DNA from 2 places in the Neorhizobium sp. 05N33 genome. Region 2 is predicted to be linked to the other one. Evidence: predicted binding sites of a transcription regulator. Region 2 holds the regulator's gene; the other holds the start of a gene.
What was found. Region 2 encodes LexA, which represses DNA repair genes until DNA is damaged. Its sites were predicted from a motif close to TGTTCNNNNTGTGTTCNG; they were not measured.
Positions count from the first base shown of each region.

Region 1: a site for LexA is predicted at 1,800-1,817, ahead of AC1DLT_RS14055 (ATP-dependent helicase). Genes of this name have one in related genera too.

Region 1 is NZ_JBFTNK010000004.1:347,387-362,329, forward strand. Features, by position in the region: gene AC1DLT_RS14055 (ATP-dependent helicase) at 1-1,760, opposite strand, end outside; gene AC1DLT_RS14060 (efflux RND transporter periplasmic adaptor subunit) at 2,038-3,318, shown strand; gene AC1DLT_RS14065 (efflux RND transporter permease subunit) at 3,321-6,521, shown strand; gene AC1DLT_RS14070 (NAD(P)-dependent oxidoreductase) at 6,633-7,469, opposite strand; gene AC1DLT_RS14075 (hypothetical protein) at 7,793-7,996, shown strand; gene AC1DLT_RS14080 (FAD-binding oxidoreductase) at 8,751-10,166, shown strand; gene AC1DLT_RS14085 (AsmA family protein) at 10,242-13,949, shown strand; gene AC1DLT_RS14090 (ribbon-helix-helix domain-containing protein) at 13,974-14,183, opposite strand; gene AC1DLT_RS14095 (DUF4169 family protein) at 14,298-14,492, opposite strand; gene AC1DLT_RS14100 (SspB family protein) at 14,514-14,943, opposite strand, start outside.
Region 2 is NZ_JBFTNK010000016.1:24,075-39,017, forward strand. Features, by position in the region: gene AC1DLT_RS26405 (P-loop NTPase family protein) at 1-149, opposite strand, end outside; gene AC1DLT_RS26410 (hypothetical protein) at 453-638, shown strand; gene lipA (lipoyl synthase) at 661-1,635, opposite strand; gene AC1DLT_RS26420 (GlsB/YeaQ/YmgE family stress response membrane protein) at 1,673-1,918, opposite strand; gene lpdA (dihydrolipoyl dehydrogenase) at 1,993-3,438, opposite strand; gene AC1DLT_RS26430 (SGNH/GDSL hydrolase family protein) at 3,500-4,138, opposite strand; gene AC1DLT_RS26435 (pyruvate dehydrogenase complex dihydrolipoamide acetyltransferase) at 4,202-5,551, opposite strand; gene AC1DLT_RS26440 (pyruvate dehydrogenase complex E1 component subunit beta) at 5,567-6,961, opposite strand; gene pdhA (pyruvate dehydrogenase (acetyl-transferring) E1 component subunit alpha) at 6,980-8,050, opposite strand; gene AC1DLT_RS26450 (FtsB family cell division protein) at 8,245-8,562, opposite strand; gene eno (phosphopyruvate hydratase) at 8,726-10,000, opposite strand; gene kdsA (3-deoxy-8-phosphooctulonate synthase) at 10,111-10,959, opposite strand; gene AC1DLT_RS26465 (VOC family protein) at 10,963-11,832, opposite strand; gene lexA (transcriptional repressor LexA) at 12,033-12,752, shown strand; gene AC1DLT_RS26475 (ComEC/Rec2 family competence protein) at 12,733-14,943, opposite strand, start outside.

The sequences.
Region 1 (14,943 bases), on a different contig from region 2:
ACGTGCTCGAGGAAGCCGCGCATGCTCTCGAAAGCCTCCATGGAACGCACGAGTTCCTTGAGGTTTTCCAGCCGTCCCGGTGCTTCCGCCGACTTGTCGTTCTGCCACATGGCGGTATAGCCGCTCTCGTCGAGGATCTGCTCGGCAAGCGTGGTGTGCAACGTGTTTTCGAGCAGGCCCTGCCAGCGGCGGAAATCGGTGACGACGTCGAACAGCGCCTTGCGCGCCTTCGGCTTCAGTTCGTCGGTCTCGATGATGTCGGCCGCCGCCTGCAGCATGGGGATGTCGCGGGCGCGGGCGTAGTCGTGCAGGTAACGCACGGTCGTGTCGCCGAGGCCGCGCTTCGGGGTGTTGATGATCCGCTCGAAGGCGAGGTCGTCGGAGGGCTGGCAGACCATGCGGAAATAGGCCATGGCATCGCGGATTTCGAGCCGCTCGTAGAAGCGCGGGCCGCCGATGACGCGGTAGTTGAGGCCTAACGTCACGAACCGGTCTTCGAATTCGCGCATCTGGAACGAGGCGCGCACCAGGATCGCCATGTCGTTGAGCTTGTGCTTGCCGCGCTGGAGGTTCTCGATCTCCTCGCCGACGGCGCGCGCTTCCTCCTCCGAATCCCAGGCGGCATGCACCACCACCTTCTCGTCGTCGGGGTCGGAGCGGTCGGTGAACAGGGTCTTGCCGAGCCGGCCTTCGTTATGGGCGATCAGATGGCCGGCGGCGCCGAGGATGTGTTCGGTGGAGCGGTAGTTGCGCTCCAGCTTGATCACCTTCGCGCCCGGAAAGTCCTTCTCGAAGCGCAGGATGTTGTCGACTTCGGCGCCGCGCCAGCCATAGATCGACTGGTCGTCGTCGCCGACGCAGCAGACGTTCTGGGGAATGTCCTTCGGCCGCTGGGCGAGCAGCCGCAGCCACATGTATTGGGCCGTGTTGGTGTCCTGATACTCGTCGACCAGGATATAGCGGAACTTGCCGTGATATTCCTTGAGCAGATCCGGGTTCTTGCGGAAGATCGCGATCGGGTGCAGCAGAAGATCGCCGAAATCGCAGGCGTTCAGCGTGCGAAGCCGTGCCTGGTAGGCGGCATAGAGTTCGCGGCCCTTGCCGTTGGCAAACGCACGGGCGTCGCCCTCGGCAATGTCCGGCGGGGTAAGGCCCTTGTTCTTCCAGGTGTCGATCATGCCGGCGAACTGCTTTGCCGGCCAGCGTTTGTCGTCCAGTCCCTCGGCCTGGATCAGCTGCTTGATCAGCCGCACCACGTCGTCGGTGTCGAGAATGGTGAAGTCGGAGCGAAGGCCCGCGAGTTCCGCATGGCGGCGCAACAGTTTCACGCCGATCGAGTGGAAGGTGCCCATCCACGGCATGCCCTCGACCGCGCCGCCGACGAGCACGCCGACGCGTTCCTTCATTTCGCGGGCAGCCTTGTTGGTAAAGGTCACCGCAAGAATTTGTGATGGATAGGCGCTGCCGGTTGCCAGGATATGGGCGATGCGGGTGGTCAGCACCCGCGTCTTGCCCGTGCCCGCGCCCGCGAGCACTAGAACCGGTCCATTCAGCGTCTCGACCGCCAGCCGCTGCTCGGGGTTGAGGCCTGCGAGATAGTCGGGCGCACGGTGCTGGTCGCGGGCCGCCATGGCGCGCGCGGCGATGCCGAGGCCGCCACTGCCCGCAGCCTGTGCCGGAGCGGGGGCCGTGTTGCGCGGCGCCTGCGGGTGCTGCGGTTCTTCATCGAAGAACGGAATGTCGTCGAAACTGTTCGTCATGCGGCCAATGTAGTGATTCGGACCTGAAAGACCAGAAAATGTTCTGCTTTCATTCCCAGTCTCCACACAAGGCAAGGCTAAAGTGTGAAGAGCCCGGCGGTTGCGCTCTGCGAAAGCGGCAATTTTAGGAGTATAAGTATGCTTGCCGTCTAACATACCCGTGAGATTTCGCGAGGTTACATTTTTGTAAGGTTGCCGAAGACCCATTGCGTGAGCACCCGCAAAAAAGGATACTCCCCGGCAATATGGCCTTTTCGTGCCTCCTTCGGAGAATTGAATGCGGATTTGGAAACAGCTTCTGCTCTGTCTCGCCGTCCTGGCGGGAGCGCTGGCTCTGTGGGTTTACCTAGTGCCGAGTGCAGGAGCCACGCTTGCAAAGTTCGGCGTTCCCGGTGGAGTGATTGCAGCCATAAGCCCGAAACATGCCCCCCAGCCCGCAACGGCGGCAGCCGCCGGTGCAAACGGCAATGCGGCGGCGCGCCAGCAAGGTCAGGGCGCAGTACAGGGAAATTCTCAGAACGGATCCACGAACGCGGCCCAGAACAACGCGGGCCAGAACGGCCAGCGCGGTGCCGGCGGACAGGGCGGACAGGGTGGCAACCGCGCCACGCTCGTCGTCGCCCAGCCGGTGGCGATCGGTACCGTCAACGACCGCCTCACGGCGATCGGCAGCGGCGAGGCGATCCAGTCCGTCGTCGTCATGCCGCAGTCTTCCGGAACGATCAACGAGATCAGGGTCGTTTCCGGCCAGAAGGTCACCAAGGGCCAGGTGCTCGCCCGCCTCGACGACGAAGAACAGACGATCGAGCGCGAAAAGGCGCAGGTCGCGCTGCAGAGCGCCCAGGAAAAATCCGCGTCCTACAAGAACCTCCAGTCGTTCTCGCGCCTCGACGTGCTCAATGCCCAGATCGCCGAACAGGCTGCCAAGCTTGCGCTCGCCACGGCCGAACTCAACCTGAAGCGCCGGGATATCGTCGCGCCGATCGAGGGCATCGCGGGCATCGTCGCGGTCAATATCGGCGACAACGTCACCACCCAGACCAATGTGGTGACAATCGACGACCGCACGGCTATTTTGGTCGACTTCTGGGCGCCGGAGCGTTTCGCCGTTGCCATCGAGCCGGGCCAGGCAGTCGACGCGAGCTCGATCGCCCGCCCGGGCCAGGTCTTCTCCGGCAAGGTAGAGGCGATCGACAACCGTATCGACGCGGCAAGCCGCACGATGCGCATCCGCGCCCGTGTCGAAAATCCGGGCGATGTTCTGCGCGCCGGCATGGCTTTCAATGTCGGCATGCGCTTTGCCGGCGAAAGATACCCGGCGGTCGATCCGCTCGCCGTCCAGTGGGACGGCGAGGGTTCCTATGTCTGGCAGGTCAAGGACAATAAATCGGTCAAGACCCGGGTGCGCGTCGTTCAGCGCAATCCCGATGCAGTACTCGTGGGCGCCGAGCTCCAAGAGGGCGACAGGATAGTGACCGAAGGTCTGCAACGGGTGAGGGAGGGGGCGTCAGTCCGGATTTTCGGCGCGCCGGAAACCGCTGAGGTGGCGCGCCAATGAAGATGGAGCTTCCGAGGCATGGCCACGACGACGAGGGGAAGGGCGATGCGGAGAAATCCAGCCAGAGCTTCACCGCTCTCTTCGTCCGCCGGCCCGTTCTTGCCGCCGTCCTGAACACGCTGCTCGTCGTCGCGGGTCTTGCGGCGCTTGCCGGCGTCGAAGTGCGTGAACTTCCCGACGTCGACCAGCCGGTCATCACGGTACGCACCAATTACGACGGCGCCTCGCCGCAGACGATGGACCAGGAAGTCACCCAGGTCATCGAAGGCGCGGTCGCCCGCGTGTCCGGCCTGAAGGCGCTGTCGTCGCAGTCGCAGTTCGGTTCCAGCCGCGTGACGATGGAATTTTCCGATAGCATCAACCTGTCGGAAGCCGCCAACGACGTGCGCGATGCCGTCGGCCGGGTCATCAACAAATTGCCGGAAGATGCCGACGAGCCCCGCATCGTCAAGGCTGACGCCGATTCCGACGCCATCATGCGCCTGGCGGTGACATCCTCGAAGATGTCGATGGAAAACCTGACCCAGCTGGTCAAAAACGCGGTCGTCGACCGCCTCGCCGCCGTGGAAGGTGTGGCGGACGTCGAACTTTACGGCGACCAGGACAAGGTATTCCGCGTCGACATCAACCAGGCTGCGTTGGCCGGTCGCGGCTTGACCGTTGCCGACGTTTCCAAGGCGCTGTCGAGCGCCGCTCTCGACGTTCCGGCCGGTTCGCTGAAGAGCACGACGCAGGACATCGTCGTTCGCGCCACCGCCAGCCTCACCAAGCCGCAGGATTTCGAAAACGTCCTGATCGGGCCGAACGTCCGCATCCGCGATGTGGCGACCGTGGCGCTCGGCCCGGACGACGGCACGACCGTGCTGCGCGCCAACGGCGTGCAGGGCGTCGGCCTCGGCATCATCCGCCAGGCGCAGTCCAACACGCTTAACATTTCCGAAGGCGTCAAGGCCGCCGTCGCGGAGATGCAGAAGACCTTGCCGGAAGGCACCCGCATCGCGGTTACCGGCGACGACGCGATCTTCATCCAGGGCGCGCTGCACGAAGTCGAGACCGCATTGATGCTCTCGGCGGCGGTCGTCGTCGTGGTCATCTTCCTGTTCCTTCGCGACTGGCGCGCCACGCTGATCCCGGCGATCACCATGCCGGTGGCGCTGATCGGCACGTTGGTGGCGATCTATCTCGTCGGCTTCTCGATCAACATCCTGACGCTGCTTGCGATCGTTTTGGCGACAGGTCTCGTGGTCGACGATGCGATCGTCGTGCTCGAAAACATCGTCCGGCGACGGGCGGAAGGCATGGGACCACGCGCCGCCGCCGTGCTCGGCACCCAGGAAGTGTTTTTCGCCGTCATCGCGACGACCGCGACGCTCGCGGCCGTCTTCATTCCGCTGTCCTTCCTGCCCGGCCAGATCGGCGGGCTGTTTAAGGAATTCGGCTTCGTTCTCGCCTTTTCGGTGGCGCTGTCGTCGGTGACCGCCCTGACGCTCTGCCCAATGCTTGCGTCGCGCATGCTGACCAAGCCGATGAAGGAAGACCACGGCCTGCTCGGTGCTTTCGGCAACGCGTTTGCCAGCGTCTATGCGTCCTCGCTGCGGTTTTGCCTCAACGCGCCGCTTGTCGTCATCGTCGTCTCGGTGGTCTTCTCGGTCGCCGCCTACAACGTCTTCGGCCTCGTCAAGAGCGAGCTGACGCCGCGGGAAGACCGCGCCACGATCATGCTGCGCCTGACGACGCCGCAAGGCGTCAGCCTCGATTATACGCGCGATCAGATGCAGCGTGTCGAGGAGAACCTGAAGTCGCTGCGCGATTCCGGCGAGATCACCAATGTGTTCTCGATCTCGGGGTTCGGCAGTAACACCAATAGCGGCTTCATGGTCCTGACGCTGGCGCCCTGGGACGAGCGCACCCGCAGCCAGGACCAGATCGCTGCCGACGTCAATGCTGCAGCGCTCAGGGTTCCGGCGCTGCGCGGCTTCACCATGCAGGCGAACAGCCTGAAGATCCGGGGCGCCGGCAACGGGCTGCAGATGGCGCTGGTCGGCAACGACTACGACCTCCTGACCTCGACCGCCCTGAAACTCGTCTCGCATATGGAAAGCGAAGGCGGCCGGTTCTTCGATACGCCGCGCCTCACCAACGAGCCGACCCAGGCGCAGCTTTCGGTGGCGATCGACCGCGAGCGGGCCTCCGACCTCGGCATCGACATTACCGGCCTGTCGACCGCCATGCAGTCGCTGCTCGAGGGCCGTTCCGTCGTCGACGTCTTCGTCAACGGCGATGCGCTGCCCGTCAAGCTCACCTCGACCACGAGGCCGATCGACGATCCGACCGATCTTGAAAACATCTTCCTGAAGACCGGCGACGGCAAGATCGTGCCGATGTCGACGATCGCGACCCTGAAGGAAGGCGCGGTTGCGCCGCAGCTCAACCGCGAACAGCAGCTCGCGTCGGTCTCCATCTCGTCGAACCTGCGCGACGGCGTGGCGCTCGGCGATGCGGTCAAGGAAGTCACGGCGATCGCCCAGCCGCTGCTGCCGGCCGGTGTCCGTCTGGTGCCGATGGCGGAGGCCAAGACGCTTGGCGAAAACTCCAACGCCATGCTGATGACCTTCGGTTTTGCGATCGCGATCATCTTCCTGGTTCTGGCGGCGCAGTTCGAAAGCGTCTTGTCGTCGATCATCATCATGTCGACCGTGCCGCTCGGGCTTGCCTGCGCCGCGATCGCACTGGTGCTGACCGGATCGAGCCTCAACGTCTACAGCCAGATCGGCCTCGTGCTGCTCGTCGGCGTGATGGCGAAGAACGGCATCCTGATCGTCGAGTTCGCCAATCAGCTGCGCGACCGCGGGTCAAGCGTGCGCGAGGCGATCGAAACGGCCTGCGCCCTTCGCCTGCGCCCGGTGATGATGACGATGATCGCCACCGTCATCGGCGGCGTGCCGCTGCTGCTGGCTCAAGGCGCCGGTGCGGAAGCCCGTATCGCTCTTGGCTGGGTGATCGTCGGCGGCCTCGGTTTTGCGGTCATCGTGACGCTCTTCATCACCCCGGTTGCCTATCTTCTGATCGCGGGCTTCGCCAAGCCGCATGTGCACGAGGAAGCACGGTTCCATCAGGAACTGGCGCATGCCACCCGCCGCAAGCCGGAAAAGCAGGACAACGAGGAAGAGGACGGCAAGGAACGGCTGCTCGCTGCCGAGTAACGGGCCGAGTGACGATCCGTTCGAGAGCGCGGGTACTTCGTTTCCTCCCATCCTTCCTGTCCTCGGACCTGATCCGGGGACAGAAGAGATAATGTCGAGGTTTTTTGCGATCTACCGGCCCAGCAAGGCGTTGAGCTGACCGGCAAGCTCGCCGCCACCGGCGCGGTCCTCGGCCATCTTCTGGAACAATCCCGCCATTCCCCTGAAAATCTGCGAGGCCGGATCGTCTTCGCCGAGGAACGCGGCGATCTCCTCCATCTCCGCCACCCAACGATAGGCTTTTGCATACATGTCGGGAATGGCGCTTGTGAGTTTCCGGTCGAGATCGGGCGCGCTTTCGGCCATCTCCCGCTTAAGACTCTGGTCGGCACCCGATCCGATGGCAGCGAGAAGCATGGCGGTGCCGAGCCCGGTCATGCCCTTGTTGATGCCGGCATAACACATCTTTAGCGCCGAGGCCGCTCCGACAGCCCCTTCGATCCGGCGGATGTGAAGCCCGTGCGCAGCGAGAACGGCGCTTTTGTCCGCCCCGTCGCCACTGATATAGAGTTTTGGTCCGGCCTTTCCCGGCTGCGGCGGCAGGCCGATGATCGAGCCGTCCAGGACGTTCGCCTGGCCGGGCCTGAAAGCGGCTGCGACCGCATTCATCGTCTTTGGCGAGATCGCGTTGCAGTCGATGAATGTCACCGGGCTTGGGCGCTCTCCGATCGCCGCGGACAGACGTTCGGCAACGCCGATCGCCTCGGCGGGCGGAACGATCGACAGAACGATCTGCGCCCCGATGATGTCTTCAAGCGAGGCGGGTGCCATTCCGGCGGCCCTGGCCCGCTCGCGGGTCCCGGGTGAGCGGCCTTCCAGATAGGTCAGCACGCTTGCGCCGCCCTCCGCCAACTGCCGGCCGATCCCGCTCCCCATCGCACCCGCGCCGATGATTGCAATTGTCGCCATCGCTGATCTCCTGAAATTTGATAAAAGCAGAACCTGATTTAGAGCATCGATCGACGACTCGCAGGTGAACTATTTTGCGCCGGGACAAAAAGACCTGTCCGTGACGCGAAGGCCTTGCCCGCGATTCGCGCCCGGCACCCGGAAACTCACCCTGCCGGGGCGCAAGGACTTACCGGCACGGGAGGCTCATCGTCGACATCTCGCTGCGGTGGTCGGTTTCGAGACTTCTTATCGTCACAACGGTCACGAGCCGGGCCTGTTAAACTTGCGGCAACCTTGTGCATGGCATGGCATATCCCGCCACGCAGCAGAAGGAGAGACGTATGGCGCTGATCGGCTTCAAGAATACCCATAACCAGTCCGTATACATCAATCCCGCCCAGGTGCTTTACGTCACGACCTTCGAAGAGGAAGTCACCATCGTCGCTCTTGCGCTCGCCAGCACCGGCGGCAAGCCCACGGCCGTCTATGTCCGCGGCAATGTCGATCAGGTACAGCAGCGGCTGAGCGTAGCCATAGCGGGCTAGGTTCGGCATCAGGTTTCGCGTCCGGCATCCTATTCGAGTTCGTTGGGCCGCGCCGTCGCGGGGATGTCCCAAGCTTCACCCGCCTGTCGGCTCAACGACTTAGTTTAATTTTCCACCTCTCTCATCCCCGTCCTCCCAGCCCGTGCCTAAAATCCCCCCGTTCCGTCGCGGATACACCGGCAGGCGTGCTGGCGAGGCGGGACCGGCGCCGGGTGGGAGGAAACGACGTAAGTCCTTCCATTCGGGGTCCACGGAAAATGGTCTCCCTCCGGCGACGCGGGACGGATGAGAAAGCTGTCGGACCCGACTTCTCGTTTCGTTTTCCGTCATGGAGCGTCGGGCGTGCCTGTGAGGCACACAGGGTGATCGGGGCCGCGCCGTGCGGCGTCCGAGGGTTTTTAAAGAGCCCGGATTGTGCGGCGCAGGTGGAAGACGATGCCGGGCGGCAGTCATGGCCTGCGGCATCCTGGTCTGCGAGCGTGCATGACGCCCTCTTTCGGAGGGGCACGCAACCGTTCCCACAACACCCGTCATCGCAGAGGGACCGAAGTCGCGGATATTAACCGCCGAACGGGGCGCTGAGAGGTGTCACTTATTACTTATCTTACAAGGCAGCTTTCAGCGCCCCGTCCGACTCAAAAAAACGAAATCGCCAAGGCCGGATTCCGCCCGATCGGCCCACCGCTGTTCCGTCTGGACAAAACCCGACCCGTCGCCTAACCAATCCCTTGAAAAGACAAGGAGGAGAATGGCCATGGCGATCAAGGACGTGAAGGCGGGCCTTCGCAACGAAGAGGGCATCTCGACGGCCCTCGGCATCCTCAAGCAATCCTTCGGGGAGCGTTTTCAGACCGGCCAGTCGTTTCGCGAGCAGCACGCCCATACGACGACCTATCTGCCGGCTCAGCTTCCGGACGGCGTCGTCTTCGCTGAAAGCGCCGATGACGTCAAAGCCGTTGTCAGGGCCTGTGCCGAACATCGGGTACCGGTCGTGCCCTTCGGTATCGGTTCCTCGCTCGAAGGCCAGGTGAATGCGCCGTCGGGCGGTATCTCGATCGATTTCAGCCGCATGAACAAGGTGCTTCGGGTCAGCCCGGCCGATCTCGACGTAACCGTCGAGCCCGGCATCACACGCGAGGAACTGAACCGTGAGCTTCGCGACACCGGCCTGTTCTTCCCGATCGATCCCGGCGCCAATGCCTCGATCGGCGGCATGGCCGCCACCCGCGCCTCCGGCACCAATGCGGTGCGCTACGGCACGATGAAGGACAATGTCCTGTCGCTCACCGTCGTCACCGCAGACGGCGAGGAAATCCGCACCGCGCAGCGGGCCCGGAAATCCTCGGCCGGCTACGACCTGACCCGTCTCTTCGTCGGCTCGGAAGGAACTCTTGGCGTCATCACTTCGGTGACGTTGAGGCTGCAGGGCATTCCGGAAAAGATCGGCGGCGGCGTCTGCGCCTTTCCGAGCGTCAAGGCCGCCTGTGACGCCGTGATCATGACCATCCAGATGGGCATTCCGGTCGCCCGCATCGAACTGCTGGACGACGTGCAGATGCGGGCCTGCAATGCCTATTCGAAACTCTCTTATCCGGAAAAGCCGACGCTGTTCCTGGAATTCCACGGCACCGAGGAAACGGTGGCGCTGCAGTCGGCGCAGTTTGCCGAGGTCGCCACGGAATGCGGCGGCGACGAATTTCTATGGACCGCCAATGCCGAGGAGCGGGCAAAGCTGTGGAACGCGCGGCACAATGCCTACTGGGCGAGCCGGGCGCTGGCGCCGGAACTCGACGGCCTGTCGACCGACGTCTGCGTGCCGATCTCGCGGCTTGCCGAGTGCGTAGCCGAAACCCAGGCCGATATTGCGGAACAGGGGTTGCTGGCGCCGATCGTCGGCCATGCGGGCGACGGCAATTTCCACGTCCTGGTGCTCTTCGACGGTAAGGATCCGGCTTCGGTCGACAAGGTCGAGGCGTTCATCGGCCGTCTCAACCACCGGGCACTTGCGATGGACGGAACCTGCACCGGCGAGCATGGCATCGGCCAGGGCAAGATGTCGTTCCTGGAAGAGGAACTGGGCGGTGCAGTCCAGCTGATGCGGACCATCAAACAGGGGCTCGATCCCAAGAATATCTTCAATCCCGGCAAGATCTTCAGGAATGCCGAATGAGATGCTCCCGCAAGCTTGACTTGCCTGCGAACCCAATAGAACTAGTCTCTTAGCAAGATCAGGGAGACGGATACCGTGCTCGGACGCATCCTGTTGGCATTCGGCGGATTGGTGGTGGTGGCGCTGTTCACGGCGCTGCTTGCTCCGTTGTTCGTCGACTGGGCGAGCCTGCGGGTAAGCTTCGAGGAACAGGCAAGCCGCATCCTCGGCAAGAAGGTCACCGTCCACGGCAATGTCGATGCGCGTATACTGCCGTTTCCCTCAGTCACCCTGCACGACGTAAGGGTGGGGGCCGATACGGACGGCCAGCCTTTGGTGCAGATCGCGCAATTCTCGATGGATATGGAGCTTGCGCCCTTCCTCTCCGGCGAGGCGCGGATCTTCGACATGCGCATCGAGCAACCGAAGGCGCGGGTCCGGCTGCTGAAGGACGGTACGCTCGACTGGATGCGCGGCAGTCGCGCCGCGATCCCGGCTCATACCGTCGTCATCGAGGACGTGCATGTCACCGGCGGCGAGATCGACCTGATCGACGAACAGTCCGGCCAGTCACGGCAGATCACCGGTTTTGCCGGCGACTTTTCCGCAGGTTCGCTGCGCGGCCCCTGGCGCGGTGAAGGCAATGCGACGCTCGACGGTTACGAGACCCGGTTCAACCTGGCGAGCGGCACGGCGGATGCCGAGGGCAAGCGTATGCCGCTGCGTCTCAGGCTCTGGCCGGATGCGCAGCCTGTCGAGATCAATCTCGACGGCGAGCTTACCGTTGCCGACAACAGGCCTGCCTATAACGGCAACTTCACACTCGATTTCCTGCAGGAGGAGGACGAGACCGAACCGGTGACGCCGCCACCGCCCGGACCGCGCCTGAAGGGCGGTTTCGAGGTCACCAATGAGCGCATCCGTATTCCGCAATACCGGCTGGAAGTCGGGGCAAGCGACAATCCTTACGTAGTGACCGGTGAGGCGACGCTCGATACCGGCAACAAGCCTGAGTTCCTGCTGACGGCCGATGGCCAGCAGATTGACGTCAACCGGTTGGGCGACGGCGCGCGGGCCAAGACCGGTCGCGATGCCGCCGCCTCGGCGCAGCGGCGCATCAACAATTTCATCCGGCTGGCGGCGTCTATTCCTATTCCGCAGGTGCCCGGCCGCGCCAGCCTGAGGCTGCCGGCGATCGTCGCTAACGATACGACCATCCGCGACATCAGGCTCGACATACGGCCGGCGGGCCGCGGCTGGACTGTGGACAACGTCGTGGCGACCCTGCCGGGCCGCACGCAGCTGGAGGCGAAGGGCAGCCTCGTGCTTCGCGATCGGACGTCCTTCGTCGGCGATATGCTGGTCGCGTCCAGCCAGCCGTCCGGCCTTTCCGACTGGCTTTCCGGACGGGTGGCCCCCGAACTGCGCCAGCTGCGCTCAGCCGGCTTTTCGGCGAAGGTCAATCTCACACCAGACCTGCAACGGTTCGACAATCTCGAACTGGCGATCGGGCCTGCGACGCTCAAGGGCCGTCTGGAACGCCAGTCGACCCAGGGGCAGACGCCGAACCTGTCGATGAGCCTTGCGGGCAACGAGATCGATATCGACGCCATGCGGGCGCTTGCCTCGCTGTTGACCGGCGACGATGCCGGTCAGGATGTGCTGGACCATCGCGTCGCAGCGACGCTGAAGGCGGACCGGTTCACTGCCTTTGGGGTTGCCGCCAACAATGTCGATACCGCTTTCACCGTGGCTGGCGGCGCGCTCTCGCTGGAGCGCCTGACGGTCGGCAATATCGAAGGGGCGACGATATCGGCACGAGGCCGCATCGAAGGTTCGCTGCTTGCCTATTCGGGCACTGGCAACCTCTCGTTTCGTTCCGGCGATCCGACGGCCTTCCTGACCATGCTGCGCAACCGGCTGCCTGCGCATCCGGCTCTCGCCCGGCTTGCCGCAAACGGCGCCTGGTTCGCCAACACGGATCTCGGCGCCAACCTGACCGTCGGCGGAAGCTCGAACGGGGTGGAGATCGTCCTCAAGGGCAAGACGAACGGCAGCGCGGTCAATGCCGACCTCAAGCTTCCCGGTCTGTTCGACCTGACCAGCGACCCCGACATGACGCTCGTCGCCTCGCTCGACAATCCCGACCCGATGGTTCTTCTCGGCCAGGCGGGTCTCGATCCCCTGCCTTTCGAAGGGGACGGCACCGGCGAACTGCTGCTCAACGTGCATCAGGGGCCGGGTGCCACGGCAAAGACCGCGCTGTCGTTCACGACCGGAAAGACCTCGCTGGACGTCAAGGGTGACATGCGGATCGGCAGCGACGGTTTTGGGGAGGGCAGCGGTCACGTGACGCTGCGGAGCGCCGATCTGGAACCCTATCTGCTGATGAACGGTATCGCGCTGCCGCAATTCGGGACCGGTCTGCCGGTCACGCTGGATGCGGATGTCAGCATGACGCCGGAGGCGGTCAAGATTGCGGCGCTCAGCGGCGCGGCGGACGGCAACTCGATCAGCGGCGATATCGCCGTCGACCGCAAGGCGCCGGGCATGCCGGCGACAGGCTCGCTCAACCTCGACAACCTCGACCTCGCCTGGCTCGGCGAGGCGATCTACGGGCCGGTCAGCGATCCGAACAGCGGCGCTTTTTCCTCAAAACCCTTCGCCCCGCCGGTCTTTTACGGCGCGGATGTCGCTCTCGATGTCAAAGCGCGGACGTTCCATACGGGCGCGTTCGGCAATATCGGCGATTTTTCGGCCCGCGTCACGCATCGTAGCGGCGGCATCACCATCGAGAATGGTGCCGGCAACTGGCAGGGCGGCCGGCTCGCCGGTCGGCTGCTGATGTCGAACGGTGACGGAACGGGACTTCTGCAGGCCCGTCTTTCGGCTGAGAATGCCGATCTCGCGTCGCTCGTCTGGACGAAAAGTGGAAAGCCGGTTGCCGACGGAAGGCTGGATTTCAACATGTCCGCCGAATCGACCGGCAAGACCCTGGCCGAGCTCCTGGGCGCCACGAGCGGCTCGGCCGAATTGCGGCTGAAGGGCCTGACCGTCGCCGGCATCAATCCCGATGCGATGAAGCCCCTGATGGCCGGGGTGGACAAACTCGGCGGCGAGGTGACGGAAGCGAGGGTCCGGCCGATCGTTTCCAGCCTGCTGCATCAGGGAAGTGCGGCGGTCGGCAACGTCACCATTCCGGTGACGATCACAGCGGGTGAAGCGCGGGCGCAGAATATTGCAGCCGCCGTGGGCACAACAAAGCTGTCGGGTGAGGGGCGCTTCGATCTGCTCGACGACCGTCTGAGCGCGAATCTGGCGATCACCTACAATGCCGGCGACGAGGCGCTGGCCGGCGGCGATCCGACAATCCGGCTCGACTATGCGGGGGATATTGCCGCGCCTACCGAACGGATCGATATCGCGGCGATGACCAATTTCCTGTCGCAACGCGCCTTCGAGCAGCAGCGGCGGCGTGTGGAAACCCTGCAGGCGAGCGTTCTGGAAAAGCAGCGCCTTCGCCGCGAGGTGGCGCTTTATAATTTCCAGGCAATCGAGCGGCAGGCGGCCCGCGAAAAGGCGGCGGCTGAAGAGCGCGCCCGCCAGCAGGCAGCCGAAGCGGAACGCCAGCGCCAGGGCGTGGAGGCGGCGGCCCGAGCGGCGGAAGAAATGCGTCAGCGCCAGATCAGCCAGCCGCCGCAGCTGATCGTGCCGCCGACCGACGACGCGATCCGTCAGAACTTCCCGAGCCTTCCGTCCGCGGGCACGCCCAACATACCGAGCCTGCCGGGGGTGCAGCGATAGCTGCCGCAACGCGTTCGGGTCTATTTAGGAGGACTTCAGCCAGGTCAGGACGTGGACGCGCAACGCCGAGGAGAGATTGCTGCCGGCACCCCTTTGATCGTCGATCTCGGCGATCAGGGTTGCCAGGCTGATATCGCGTTTTGTGGCGATCGCTTTCAGCTCAAGCCAGAATTCGTCTTCGAGCGAAAAACTGGTGCGATGACCGTGAAGGGTCGCGGAATGTTTGCGGATCACGAAACTCTCCGGACCTTCTGAACAAGCTCGCTTATTCAGACTGTGGTACTTCCGGCGTCAAGCCGATCGGCGCAAGCCTGGTTAGCGGATCCTTAATATGCACCGGACGGACACTCAGTCGTCCTTGCCGGGCTTTTCCAGGTGGCCCTGCTCGAGCCCCTTCTCCGCCTTGTCGTTGCGTGCCTTGGTCAGCGACTTTTCGGCCTTGGTACGGCCGAAGGTGAGGCGGTTCTGTTCCGCCTCCTTTTCCTTTTCGCGCCGTTCCTTAGCTTTGCGGAACTGGCGAAGGTTGACGATTTCGGCGCTCATGGCTGACGCGCCTCCCGGCGCTTACTGCTTCTTGCGGAAGGAATCGAGCGAGATGACGGAGCCGGGCTTCTTCTCTTCGCCGGGCTTGGCTTCGGTATCGGCGGACTTGGAAACGGCTTCGACGGGGATCGCCGTGATTTCGGCGGTGGTGTTTTCGTCCTCGTCGGCGAGCGGCACTTCGAACTCGAGTTCGAAATTCACAGACGGATCGTAGAAGCCGCGGATGGCATTGAAGGGAACGACCAGGCGTTCCGGCGTGTCGGAGAAGGAAAGGCCCACTTCGAACTGGGTTTCGGAGACCTTGAGATCCCAGAACTGGTGCTGGACGACGATAGTCATCTGTTCGGCATATTTCGCCTTGAGGTGCTGCGAGATGCGCACGCCCGGGGCGCCGGTGAGGAAGGTGATGAAGAAATGATGGTCGCCCGGCAGCCGGCCGGTGGCCGCAACC
Region 2 (14,943 bases):
TCGAAACGGCGGGCGACCTTCTGGGCCAGCGTCGATTTGCCGCCGCCGGAACAGCCGATGACCAGAATTCGGTCGGCACTGGAGACCTTGTCCGCCGCCTCGGCAATTCCCACGTAACGGATCGCATTCACGCCAGATTCCACATCCATGATGATCTCCCGTGAATCAGTCTCGCAGCATCGTGACTGGCGGTAGACGCCGTTGATGACAGGAGGATTTCAATGTCGGGCAGACGGCGCTATAGAGGTCGCCGAATGCGATTGTGACGGAGTCTTGACACGGACGTCAGAGTGACGGGTTCAACCACCGGTCATTTGTCGATGTCAGATGGCATTCAGATTAATAAGATTTAATGTAGGATTCATCCGGTTGTAGTGATCCAGAGTCGCAAGCCAGCGTACAATTGGTATAATCAACCGATAGCAGACCGGGCGCACCCGAAAGAAGCATCCATGGACGATTTCTCGCAGATGATAAAGCTGCTCGAATCCGCAAAGCAGCTTGCAGACATGAACCAGCTTCCCATGCTGGTCTATCTTATTGAAATGGCGAAGAGTGAAGCGCGCGGACACCGTTTCACGCTGCGCGAGCGTCGCCGCGGCCAGGACAAGCACGAAAAGGTTCAGGCAGCCGAATAAGGCTTACGACCGGCTCGCCGCCCTACTCGGCGGCGGCCAGGACTTTCCTCTCGCGTGCAGCCCTGAGGCGAGCGAAATCATCACCGGCGTGATGCGAAGACCGGGTCAGCGGGCTCGAAGACACCATCAGGAAACCCTTGGCATAGGCCACCGTCTCGTAGGACTTGAACTCCTCGGGCGTGACGAAGCTTTCTACCTTGTGGTGCTTGCGGGTCGGCTGCAGATACTGGCCGATCGTCAGGAAATCGACGTCGGCCGTGCGCAGGTCGTCCATCAGCTGCAGCACTTCGTTGCGCTCCTCGCCGAGCCCCACCATGATGCCCGACTTGGTGAACATGGTCGGATCCAGCTCCTTCACCCGCTGCAGCAGCCGGACGGAGTGGAAATAACGGGCTCCGGGGCGCACCGTCAGATAGTTGCCCGGCACGGTTTCCATATTGTGGTTGAACACATCCGGCTTGGCGGCGACGACTCGCTCCAGCGCACCGGGCTTCTTCAGGAAGTCTGGCGTCAGGATCTCGATGGTGGTTGCCGGCGACGCGGCGCGGATCGCCCAGATCACCTTTTCGAAATGCTCGGCGCCGCCGTCGGCCAGGTCATCGCGGTCGACGGAGGTGATGACCACATGGCTAAGACCCATCTGCTTGACGGCCTTGGCGACGTTTTCGGGCTCTTCCATATCCAGCGCGTTCGGCTTGCCAGTCGCGACATTGCAGAAGGCGCAGGCGCGGGTGCAGATCTCGCCCATGATCATGAAGGTGGCGTGCTTCTTGTCCCAGCACTCGCCGATATTGGGGCAGCCCGCTTCCTCGCAGACCGTCACCAGCTTGTTTTCCTTCACGATCGCGCGGGTTTCTTGGTAGCCCTTGGAGACCGGCGCCCGGACGCGGATCCATTCGGGCTTGCGCATGACTTCCTGGTCCGGCCGGTGGGCCTTTTCCGGATGACGGACGCGCTTTTCATCGCCGGATGCGATCGTGTCGAGAATGGTGACCATAAGAACCTGCTTTCAACCGCCTGTATCGCGGGGTTCGTCAGCGCCTGACGAGTTTGGCAAGAAATAGCAAAATGCAGGAGCCGATGAAACCTGCAACCAGGTAACCCAGCCATCCGTCTGCAACATGGATGTTGAACCTGTTGAAGATGCCGTTGGCCAGCACCGCGCCGACAATGCCGATGACGATGTTCATGAAAATGCCGAAACGGACATCCATCAGCTTGCCGGCGAGCCAACCCGCCAGGCCGCCGATGATGATCGCCGCAATCCAACCTACCTGCATGCTACGCTCCCGTTCCAGAGACACTCATATGGGCGCCGCCCGGCCGTGGAACAATCCCCGGCAGGGCGATCTCGTCAGGCATTCAGCGCCCGGCCGTAGGCGTCGAGCACGCTTTCCTTCATCGTCTCGGAAATGGTCGGATGCGGGAAGATGGTGTGCATCAGTTCCTCTTCCGTCGTCTCCAGGTTCATGGCGACGACGAAGCCCTGGATCAGTTCGGTGACTTCGGCACCGACCATGTGGGCGCCGATCAGTTCGCCGGTCTTCTTGTCGAAGATGGTCTTGACGAGGCCCTGGTCCTCGCCGAGCGCGATCGCCTTGCCGTTGGCGACGAACGGGAAGCGGCCGACGCGGATGTCGCGGCCTTCGGCCTTGGCCTTGGCTTCGGTCAGGCCGACGGAGGCGACCTGCGGGTTGCAATAGGTGCAGCCGGGGATCTTCAGCTTGTCCATCGGATGGACGTTCGGCAGGCCGGCGATCTTCTCGACGCAGATGACCGCTTCATGCTCGGCCTTGTGGGCGAGCAGCGGCGGGCCGGCGACGTCGCCGATCGCATAGAGGCCGGGCACGTTGGTCTTGCCGTAACCGTCGATGACGATGAAGCCGCGGTCGGTCTTCACGCCGAGCGCCTCAAGGCCGATGCCTTCGATATTGGCCTGGACGCCGACGGCCGAGATCATCCGGTCGGCAGTGATCTCTTGAGTCTTGCCGTCCTTCAGCTCGATCGTCGCAGTGACCGAGTTGGCGCCCTTCACGACCTTGGCGACCTTGGCTTCGAGCAGGATCTTCATGCCCTGGCGCTCGAACTGCTTCTTGGCAAGCGCCGAGATATCCGCATCCTCGACCGGCATGACCTGGCTCATGATTTCGACGACGGTGACCTCGACGCCCATGGTGCGGTAGAAGCTGGCGAACTCGATGCCGATGGCGCCCGAGCCCATGACCAGCAGCGACTTCGGCATCTCTTCCGGCTTCATTGCCTCGAAATAGGTCCAGATCAGCTTGCCGTCCGGCTCGATGCCCGGCAGCGCGCGCGGGCGGGCGCCTGTAGCGATGATGATGTGTTTGGCGGTATAGGTGCCCTCGCCGAGCGTGTTCTTGGGGATCGGACCGATCGGCTCGACCGGCTTCTTGGTGGTCTTCGACACGACGATCTCGCCGGGTTTCGAAAGCTTCGCCTCGCCCCAGATGATGTCGACCTTGTTCTTCTTGAACAGAAAACCGACGCCGTTGTTCATGCGGTGGGCGATGCCCCGCGAGCGGTCGACGATCGCCTTGACGTCCGGCTTGATCGTGCCTTCCAGCGTCAGGCCGTAGTCCTTGGCGTGGGTCGCGGTGTGCATGACGTCGGCCGAGCGCAGAAGCGCCTTGGTCGGAATGCAGCCCCAGTTGGAGCAGATGCCGGCGAGGTGCTCGCGTTCGACGACCGCGACCTTCAGCCCGAGCTGGGATGCCCGGATGGCGGCGATATAACCGCCGGGACCGGAACCGATAACGATGACGTCGTAGGATTGAGCCATTGCTTTCCTGCCTTCTCATTGGGGAGCCAGCTCTAGGCGGCCCGCCTCGGGAAATCTTGTTCTAGAGACCCAGCATCATCCGGACGATCGGCTCAAGGCCGCGTCCGATCGCGCGGGTATTTTCTGCATCGAGATGCACGCCGTCGATCGGGGTCGTTTTCGCCACCGATCCTGCATCGAAGAAACCGCAGCCTAGTTCGTCCGCGAGGTCCCGATAGAGCGATGCGAGCATCGAAGACTGCTCGATGCCGCCCTTGAAGATCGCCGAAAAAATCGGGTCGGCGGTCTCGCAGAGCGGCGGCGGCGAAACGATCAGGATATCCGGCGCGTCGTAGTCGAACGAATATTCGTGGTGACGGATCAGCCCCACCAGACGCTGAATGCCGGCACGCGCCGCATGGGCAGTGCCGGCGATCATCGGCTTCATGTCGTTGGTGCCGAGCATGATGATCACCAGATCGAGCGGCATGTGGGTATGTAGCACAGTCGGCAGGTTCGTGACGCCGTTGCGGTCGCAGTCGGCAAGGTGATCGGCGTAACCCGTCGTGCGGCCGTTCAGCCCCTCGGCGATGACGGTGACGCCAGACCCGAGCGCAGTCCCGAGGACGCTCGACCAACGGTCCTCGAACGCATGCCGGCCCGGCCCTTCAGGATCGAAACCCCAGGTGAGCGAGTCGCCGAAGCACAGAACGGTTTTCATGGAAGCACCTCCGATACCCCTCCCTCGCGGACACCCTCCCCGCAAGGGGGAGGGAGAACACGATTACACCAGCATCGCCATCGGGTTTTCGATGTAGCGCTTGAAGGCGGACGCGAGTTCCGCACCGAGCGCGCCGTCGATGACGCGGTGGTCGAAGGCGAAAGTTGCGGTCATGACCGTGCCCACCTTGATTTCACCGTTCTTGACGATCGGCTTCTCGACGCCTGCGCCGATCGAGACGATCGAGGCCTGCGGCAGGTTGACGATCGAGGTGAAGTTGGAGACGCCGAACATGCCGAGGTTGGACACGGATGTCGTGCCGCCCTGGTATTCTTCCGGCTTCAGCTTCTTGTCGCGGGCGCGTCTCGCAAGATCCTTCACCTCGTTGGAGATGACGGACAGCGTCTTCGTTTCGGCCTTGCGGACGATCGGGGTGATCAGGCCGTCGGGGATGGACACCGCTACGCCGACGTCGGCGTGCTTGTGCAGCACACGAGCCGTCGAGGTCCAGGAAGCATTCGCCATCGGGACATCGCGCAGAGCGAGCGCCATCGCCTTGATGATGAAGTCGTTGACCGAGAGCTTGAAGGCCGGAACGTCGCCCTTGTCCGTCTTCTTCATCGGCGAAGACTTGTTGATCTCGGCACGCAGTTTCATCAGCGCGTCGAGCTCGCAATCCATCGAGACGAAGTAGGACGGAACCGTCTGGCTCGACTCGGTGAGGCGCGAGGCGATCGTCTTGCGCATGCCGTCATGCGGCAGAAGCTCGTACGAACCCTCGGGGAAAAGCTTCAGGACGGTATCGTCCGCCGGCCCCTTGGCCATGGCCGAAGCCGGTGCGCCAGCAGTCTGCTGAGCTGCAGCCGGAGCAGCCTTTGCGCCGCCGGAGGCAACTGCCTTTTCGATATCGGCCTTGACGACACGGCCGTGCGGGCCGGAGCCGGAAACGGCCGAAAGATCGAGGCCGGCTTCCTTTGCGAGGCGACGGGCGAGTGGCGAAGAAAAGGGCTTTGCACCACCCGAAGATGCCGGAGCCGAAGCTGCGGCTGCAGGCGCCGGTTCGGACGCCTTTTGAGCCGGAGCGGCTTCCGCCTTCGGGGCGGGTGCAGCCTCGGCCTTCGGAGCCGGAGAAGCGCCACCGCCCGAAGAGGCGGCAGCCGAGACATCCTCGCCGTCGGCGGCAAGAATGGCGATCAGGGCATTGACCTTGACGCCTTCGGTACCGGCCGCAACGACGAGCTTGGCAACGGTGCCCTCATCGACGGATTCGACTTCCATGGTCGCCTTGTCGGTCTCGATCTCGGCAAGCACGTCGCCGGACTTGACCTTGTCGCCTTCCTTGACGAGCCACTTGGAAAGATTGCCCTCTTCCATGGTCGGAGACAGGGCAGGCATGGTGATGTTGATCGGCATCGAAACATCCTCCCCTTATTTGTAGCAGACGGTTTTCACCGCCTGGACGACTTCGCCGACATTCGGCAGCGCCAGCTTTTCGAGATTGGCCGCATAAGGCATCGGAACGTCCTTGCCGGCGATCGTCAGGATCGGCGCATCGAGATAATCGAAGGCCTGCTGCATGACGCGGGTGGCGATTTCAGTACCGATCGAGTTCTGCGGATAACCCTCCTCGACCGTGACGAGACGGCCGGTCTTCTTGACCGACTCGATGACCGTCGGAAGGTCCATCGGGCGCAGCGTGCGCAGATCGATCAGCTCGACGTCGATGCCTTCCTTTTCCAGTTCGGCGACAGCCTTCACGGCATAGGACATGCCGATGCCGAAGGAGACGACGGTGACGTCCTTGCCCTTGCGGTGGATGCGCGCCTTACCGATCGGCAGGACGAAATCATCGAGCTTCGGCACTTCGAAGGACTGGCCGTAGAGGATTTCGTTTTCCAGGAAGACGACCGGGTTCGGATCGCGGATGGCAGCTTTCAGCAGGCCCTTGGCGTCGGCAGCCGTGTACGGCATGACGACCTTGAGGCCCGGGATCTGACTGTACCAGGAGGCATAGTCCTGGCTGTGCTGCGCGCCGACGCGGGCGGCGGCACCGTTCGGGCCGCGGAACACGATCGGCGCCCCCATCTGGCCGCCGGACATGTAGAGCGTCTTGGCGGCCGAATTGATGATCTGGTCGATCGCCTGCATGGCGAAGTTGAAGGTCATGAACTCGACGATCGGCTTCAGGCCCGCCATGGCGGCACCGACGCCGACGCCGGCAAAGCCGTGTTCGGTGATGGGCGTATCGACCACGCGGCGAGCCCCGAATTCCTGCAGCAGGCCTTGGGTGATCTTGTAGGCACCCTGGTATTCGGCGACTTCCTCACCCATGACGAAGACGTTCTCGTCGCGGCGCATTTCCTCGGCCATCGCGTCGCGCAGTGCTTCGCGAACGGTGGTCATGACCATTTCGGTACCGGCCGGGATATCCGGATCGGCAGCGGCCTCGACCTTCGGCTGGGCCGGGACCGGGGCGGATGCCGAACCGGTCGCGGTCGGCTTTTCTTCCTGTTCGACCTGCGGAGCCGCCTTCGGCGCCTCCTTGGCAGGAGCCGCGGAGCCGATCGAATCAGCGCTCTCGCCGTCCTGCAGGAGCACGGCGATCTTGGTGTTGACCTTGACGTTTTCGGTGCCGGCCTCGACCAGCAGCTTGCCGATCACGCCTTCATCGACGGCTTCCACTTCCATGGTCGCCTTGTCGGTCTCGATTTCGGCAATCACGTCGCCGGAGGTGACCTTGTCACCCTCTTTTTTCAGCCACTTGCTGAGCGTGCCTTCCTCCATGGTCGGAGAAAGGGCGGGCATCAGGATATCGATTGGCATTGGGTTCCCTCCCCGCGATCAGAGCAGAATGTCGGTGTAGAGCTCGGACGGATCCGGCTCCGGATCGGCCTGGGCGAAATCGGCGCTATCCGAAACGACGTCGCGGATATCCTTGTCGATCGCCTTCAGCTCGTCTTCGGTCGCCCAGCCCTTTTCGATGAGGCGCAGGCGCACCTGCTCGATCGGGTCGTGCTCCGAGCGCATCTTCTGCACTTCGTCCTTGGAGCGATATTTCGCCGGGTCGGACATGGAGTGGCCGCGATAACGGTAGGTGAGCATTTCGAGAATGATCGGGCCCTTGCCGGAGCGGCAGTGCTCGAGCGCCTCGTCGCCGGCGGCCTTCACGGCACGAACGTCCATGCCGTCGACCTGGATGCCGGGGATGCCGAAGCCGGAACCACGCAGCGAGTAGTTCGACTGCGCCGTCGCACGGGCCGTCGAGGTGCCCATCGCATAACGGTTGTTCTCGACGATATAGACGATCGGCAGCTTCCAGAGGGCCGCCATGTTGAAGCTCTCGTAGACCTGGCCCTGGTTGGCCGCGCCATCGCCGAAATAGGCGACCGAGACGCTGTCGTTACCACGATACCTGTTGGCGAAGGCGAGACCGGTTCCGAGCGAAACCTGGGCGCCGACGATGCCGTGGCCGCCGTAGAAATGCTTTTCCTTGGAGAACATGTGCATCGAGCCGCCCTTCCCCCTGGAATAGCCGCCCTTGCGTCCGGTCAGCTCCGCCATGACGCCACGCGCGCTCATGCCGGTTGCCAGCATATGCCCATGGTCGCGATAGGCGGTGATAACCTGGTCACCCTCCTGCTGCGCCATCTGCATGCCGACGACGACAGCTTCCTGGCCGATATAGAGGTGACAGAAACCACCGATGAAGCCCATGCCGTAGAGCTGGCCGGCCTTTTCCTCGAAACGGCGGATCATCAGCATCTCACGATAGGCGTGAAGATCCTGATCCTTGCCGAAATCCGGGGTGTTTTTGCCCGTAAACTCCTTGGCGGAGGATTTCGAGGCTGATTTGATTGCAGACTTTGCCGCTGGTTTGCGGCCGGATACAGACGCGGTTTTTGTCGGCGCCATTCATCCCTCCCTTTGAGTTCTGCGTTGAGAGCGAGATTACGCTCTGACGTATATCGCCAGATTCCCACTCTGGTTTCGGGGCGTACCATAGGCAAGAAAAGCTGCCCCAGCAATGCCATAAACGCATGGCTCACATTCCATGCAACACTATGAAAAGGTTACAGAAATATGAAATTAACTGGATTTCGGTTAATTTAGAAGTAGTTGTTGAAGATGACGATTTCGTCGCCGCGCGAGACGTTCAGCTGATAACGGGCGATCTCGTCCAGCATATCCTTGTCAAGCGAACCATCGCTCATCAGCTGAACCTGCCGCTCCAGCGTCTCGCGCCGAGCGGTCAACTTTGCGAGCTCGCCTGCACGCGCCTGCCGCTGACGTTCGAATTCCTCCGTGGCGATCAGCCCGAGATCGCCATGGATGGAATGATAGCCGAAGTAGCAAAGAAACGCGACTGTGATGGCGGGAAGAACAAAACGGCCGAATTTTCTTTTCTTATGATGCTTTGTCCACATACCGCTCTAACGCCTTGCCACGCTTACGGGATCTCAAATCGATCCGAAACAGAGCTTCAAATTCGCAGAACTTGCTTAAGCAATCGTTGACCAGAATCGAGTCCGAAAAAAGCCCGCGTCTTTCGGCGCGGGCTTCCATGAAAATGTCGAGCCTGGGAGGCTGTCAGGCCTTCAGGACGCTGCGGCCGGCATAAACGGCCTGCGGACCGAGCATTTCCTCGATGCGGATAAGCTGGTTGTACTTGGCAAGCCGGTCGGAGCGCGACAGCGAGCCGGTCTTGATCTGCCCGCAATTGGTGGCGACGGCGAGATCGGCGATCGTCGAGTCTTCGGTTTCACCCGAGCGGTGCGACATGACTGCGGTGTAGGCCGCCTTGTGGGCAGTCTCGACGGCATCGAGCGTTTCCGACAGCGAGCCGATCTGATTGACCTTGACCAGGATCGAATTGGCGACGCCCTGCCTGATGCCATCGCGCAGGCGCGACGAGTTGGTGACGAACAGATCGTCGCCGACGAGCTGGCACTTGGCGCCGATCTTGTCGGTCAGGTACTTCCAGCCGGCCCAATCGTCTTCGGCCATGCCGTCTTCGATCGAAATGATTGGGTATTTTGCTGCAAGCTCGGCGAGGTAATCGGCCATGGCTTCCGGCTCGAGCGTGCGGCCCTCGCCTTCCATCTCGTACTTGCCGTTCTTGAAGAATTCGGTCGAGGCGCAGTCGAGCGCCAGGCAGACGTCGTCGCCTGGGGTATAGCCGGCCTTCTCGACCGACTTCATGATGAAATCGAGGGCTTCCGGCGCGCTCTTCAGGCCCGGTGCGAAACCACCTTCGTCGCCGACATTGGTGTTGTGACCCTGGGCCGCCAGTTCCTTCCGCAGGACGTGGAAGATCTCCGAGCCCATGCGCACGGCGTCCTTCAGCGTGTCGGCGCCGACCGGCATGATCATGAATTCCTGGAAGTCGATCGGATTGTCGGCATGGGCGCCGCCGTTGATGATGTTCATCATCGGAACCGGCAGGACATGCGCATTCGGACCGCCGACATAACGGTAGAGCGGCAGGCCCGAGGTCTCGGCGGCAGCCTTTGCAACGGCGAGCGAGACGCCGAGGATGGCATTGGCGCCGAGGCGCGACTTGTTCGGCGTGCCGTCGAGCGCAATCATGGTCTTGTCGATATGGATCTGGCTCTCTGCATCGAAACCGCCGATCGCATCGAAGATCTCGGTGTTGACGGCTTCGACCGCCTTTTCGACGCCCTTGCCGTGATAGCGCTTGCCGCCGTCACGCAGCTCGACGGCTTCATGTGCGCCGGTGGAGGCGCCCGACGGAACGGCCGCACGGCCCATCGAACCGTCTTCCAGATAGACATCCACCTCAACGGTCGGATTGCCGCGGCTGTCGAGAATTTCGCGGGCGATGATATCGGTGATGGCGGTCAAGGGTCTCTCCCTGGGTTTGAACTTGACGTCACGAGGTCACTGAAAATGTCTCATAATCAATGACACGAAAATTACAATCGAAGCAGTTTGCGTGCTTTTTGTGGGCGCGCTCACGCCGCCTTGGCGACGGCGTCGAGGGCAAGCAGCTTTTCGAGCAGCCGCGGCATGTCCTTCAGATGCACCATGTTCGGGCCGTCCGAGGGAGCATTGTCGGGGTCCTGATGGGTTTCCACGAAGACGCCGGCGACACCGACAGCCACGGCTGCGCGCGCCAGCACCGGCACCATGGTGCGGTCGCCGCCGGTCGAAGCGCCCTGCCCGCCCGGCTGCTGCACCGAATGCGTCGCATCAAAAATCACCGGCGCGCCCATTGACGCCATGATCGGCAGCGAGCGCATATCGGAGACCAGCGTATTATAGCCGAAGGACGCGCCGCGCTCGCAAAGCAGCACATTCGGATTGCCGCTCTGGGTGAACTTCGCAAGCACGTTCTTCATGTCCCAAGGCGCCAGGAACTGGCCCTTCTTGACGTTGATGACGCGGCCGGTCCTGGCCGCCGCAATAAGCAGGTCGGTCTGGCGGCAGAGGAAGGCCGGGATCTGCAGGATGTCGACCGTCTCGGCCACGACGGCGCACTGCTCTTCCGTGTGAATGTCGGTCAGAACCGGGAAGCCGAACTCTTTCTTGAGGTCGGCAAAGATTTCCATGGCGGTTTCGAGCCCGAGGCCGCGCTTGCCTGAAATCGACGTGCGGTTGGCCTTGTCGTAGGAGGACTTGTAGACGAGGCCGATGCCGAGCTTGCTGCAGAGTTCCTTCAACGCGCCTGCCATCATGAAGGCGTGGTCGCGGCTTTCCATCTGGCAGGGACCGGCGATCAGCGACAGTTTTGCGTTCTGCGCGAAAACCACCTTGCCGCCTCCTTCGCCGACGGAGACGCTGGAGTTTGCGGTAACTTCCATGATCTATTCCTCGAAGCCGAACAAAACACCCTGGCCGGGCGCCGCCGAGACGAGAACGCGGCCCTCCCGGCGGACGAATGCGACGTCATTAGCAGCAAGGGTGATCTCTGTCACGGCAAGATCGGCGGTTTTGAAGATGACCGCCCGGCCGCGCAGTCCTTCGGCGCCCGGGGTCGGCTGAACCGCAAATTCCGCCTCGAGCTCCCGATCCTGCAGGATCCGGATGCGGGCATTGGCCGCGGCAAGCTGGAGCGGTGCAGCCTCCGGCGCGGCCTTGGTCAGCAGCACCTGTTCGACCAGCGGAGCGAAATCGGCAGGTGTCGGGGCCGACAGGATGATTTCGCTCAGGCCGGTGACGGTATTGGCATGCCGCTCCAGCTCGCGGTCGGCAGGCAGCGGGTTGATGCGCTGGCAGGAAAACAGGAAGAACTCGGGCGCGCGGTCATCGCCGGCGAATGCCAGCCGGAAGCTCGCCTGCGTCTCGGAACCGTCGGCCAGGATCATGCCGCGGGAAAATTCGAGCACGTCGCCTGCCGAAACGCCGCGCATCTTGAAACGCGCATGATCGGCCATCGCATCGCGGGTCGCGACAACGAGAGCGGAAAAGCCCTGCCGGTTGGACGTCTTGCGGAAGGCGAGATCGCGAGCCGTGAAAACGTTGCCGCGCTTTGCCGCAACACCCGCATGGCGTCGGTTGGCAAGAGCCAGCGGCTCCAGGTAGGTCCCATCCGAGAAGAACACGCAAGCATTGGCGGTGCCGAAAGGATGAAAAGCATCCGGCGCAACTGTAAAACCGAGCTCCGTGAGCCGGGAACGCGCAGCGGTAAGTCCCGCCACCGGCAGCACGAGATGATCGATCGGTCTTGCGTTCACGCGAGGGCCCCCTGAATTGGAATCGCAAAGCTACTTTGGCAGCGGGCTGGCGCCGCGCAAGTGGTGTGACACCAGATATCTGGCACGCATCTATGAAGAAAAAATCATCATACTTCACAGAAATTTAGGGACTTGCGGAACACATATGGAACATATAGTGTCCGTTCTGGATTTGTTTCCGACTCTGAGGGTGCCAAAAGATGCTCACGCGCAAACAACAGGAATTGCTTCTGTTCATTCACGAACGCATGAAGGAATCCGGTATCCCGCCGTCATTCGACGAAATGAAGGACGCGCTCGACCTTGCGTCCAAGTCCGGAATCCATCGTCTGATCACGGCGCTCGAGGAGCGCGGCTTCATCCGCCGCCTGCCGAACCGGGCCCGCGCGCTGGAAGTCATCAAGCTCCCGGAAGCCTATTCGCCGAGCATTCAGCCGCGGCGCGGTTTTTCGCCCAGCGTCATCGAGGGCAGCCTCGGCAAACCGCAGCCGGCCGCAGCACCTCAGAAACTCGCGGCCAACGATGGCTCGTCGAACGCCACGACCGTTCCCGTCATGGGCCGCATCGCCGCCGGCGTGCCGATCTCGGCGATCCAGAACAACACGCACGACATCTCCGTGCCGGCCGAGATGCTCGGCTCCGGCGAGCATTACGCGCTGGAGGTCAAGGGCGATTCGATGATCGAGGCAGGCATTCTCGATGGCGACACCGTGATCATTCGCAACGGCACGACGGCCAATCCCGGCGACATCATCGTGGCGCTGGTGGACGATGAGGAAGCGACGCTGAAGCGTTTTCGCCGCCGCGGCGCCTCGATCGCGCTCGAAGCCGCCAACCCCGCCTACGAGACCCGCATTTTCGGGCCTGACCGGGTGAAGATCCAGGGCAAGCTCGTCGGCCTCATCCGCCGTTATCACTGATCAGCTGCCGGAGCGGTTCCGGCAACGCGTTGTCGAAACTCTGGCTTCGCCAATCGTAGTGGCGGTGCCTAGTCCAGGGCCGGTCCTCGGCCGCCATTGCGGCACGGACCTGCCAGCGTCGCATGTCGCCCGTGTCGTTCAGCGAAATCTCCAGCGCGCCGGTCTTTCTGAGCGTCGTGCCATTGATCATCAGTCCGCCGGACCGGCATCGGTCGAAGCGTGCCCGCGGGGCGATGACAAGATCGGCGGCGTCGCAGGCAGCGCCGGCGTAACGGCCGTCTTCTACGGCCACGATGATGGCATTGCCCGTGCTTGCGGCGCACCAGGCCTTAGGCTCGCAGGTGAAGCGGTCGGAAGTCACCTGGCTTATTCGCAACCTCACTGTTTCGAGTTCCGCCGAGGTCAACTCGCGGCGCTTATCGTTTTTTGCGCCTGCTGGTTTGCGGTCGGGCGGCTTGTCCCTGGCCGGCGACATGTCCGGTTTGGTCGGGTCGCCGAGCAGAAGCGCCCTCTTCCACTGGTCGTAGATGAAATCAGGCGGGCGGGCGCGGTTGGTGGAAACCTGTTCCCCGTTTACGAGCGCCACCATTGTCCCGTCTTCCGAGACCAATATATCCGCCAGAGGCGTCGATCGCTCATGCCAGGAAAGCAGCAGAGCGGTCACCATCAGCGGCGGACCGATCAGCCTTAGCTTCGTCCTGAGCAGGGTCAGCAGCAGGAAGCCTGCCGTTGAGACCGTCAGGAACCATGGATGCTGGCGGCCTATCCCGACATCGCCACCCCAGGCAGCCACGTGCCCGGCAATAGCGATCACCGCTTCCAGGCCAAGGCCCATGAGCTTCATGAAGGGAGCATCAAGGCCGAAGGGCATCAGTAGCATGCCGACCAGACCGGCCGGCATCACCACGAAGGAGATGATCGGCATGGCTGCGAGGTTTGCGGCGAGGCCATAGGTGGCGATGCGATGAAAATGCTCGACCGAAAACATCGCGGTCGAAACGCCGCCGATCAGCGAGGTGACGAAGACGCCGGCTGCGAAGTTCCACGATGCCAGGATAGGCATCACCATGCGGTGACGGAACGGCAGAGGCTGAGGATCGCGGCCTTCGGCCCTCTGTTTCCAGAGCGCATAACCGGCGACCAGGGCGGCGGTGGCGGCAAACGACATCTGGAAGCTCGGCCCGAGCATTTCCGAGGGCGACATGGCGATGATGACGAGCGCGGACAGCGCCACATTGTGCAGGCTGATCGACGGTCGGTCGAAGAGGACGGCAACCAGCATGATTGCCATCATGATGTAGGCCCGCTCGGCCGAAACGCCGAAACCGGAGATCAGGTAATAGGCGGTGACCATTATCAGAGCGCCGAGTGCGGCGATCTTCTTCACCGGATAGGCGTGGCCGAAGCCCATAAAGACCGCGAGCACGGTCCGCACGCCGACGAAGAAGATACCGGCGGCGAGCGCCATGTTCAGTCCGGAAATGGCGACGATATGGGCTAATCCCGAAAGCCGTAAAGCTTCGGTCGTTCCCTTGGAGATCGCCCGGCGTTCGTCCGTCACGATTGCCGCAGCAAAGGCGCCGGAATCTCCCGGCACGGTCTCGCGGATACGGGTGGCGATTGCGCTGCGGAGATCGAAAAGCCGGCTTTCGATGTCGGCAATCCAGCTCCGGGTCGACGGACCGGCAGCCTGTTTTTTCGGCGCTCCATAAAAAAATCCGACCGCGCCGATGCCGTCGAAATAGGAGGAGAAGGCAAAGTCGTTGAGGCCAGGCAGTGCAGGTCCGGAGGGTGGTGAAAGGCGCGCGCGGCCGCTGATCGTCTCGCCGATCTGGGCGGGCTCATGTCGAGACCTTGCAAGCAGCGATACACGCTCCGGCGGGCGCCTGACTTCCGGATTGGATGTCCGGTCGATAAGGACGACATAACGCCAACGGCCCTGGGCATCGATCTCCCTGCGCTCGACCACGCCGGCAAGCTCGGTTGTCACCGGCGTATCGAGAACGACGGTGGACCGCCGCCACGTCTCGAACTGTGCCAGCATCATGCCGCCCAGAAAGAGCGCGACACCGAGCGGCAAGAGATGGATCGTGCCGGAGCGGTGGCGCGAGACGATGACGAAGATCGTACATACGCAAAAAACGAGGAAAAACGGCCAGAACGCAGGGTTATAGGGCAGTGCGAACCAGCA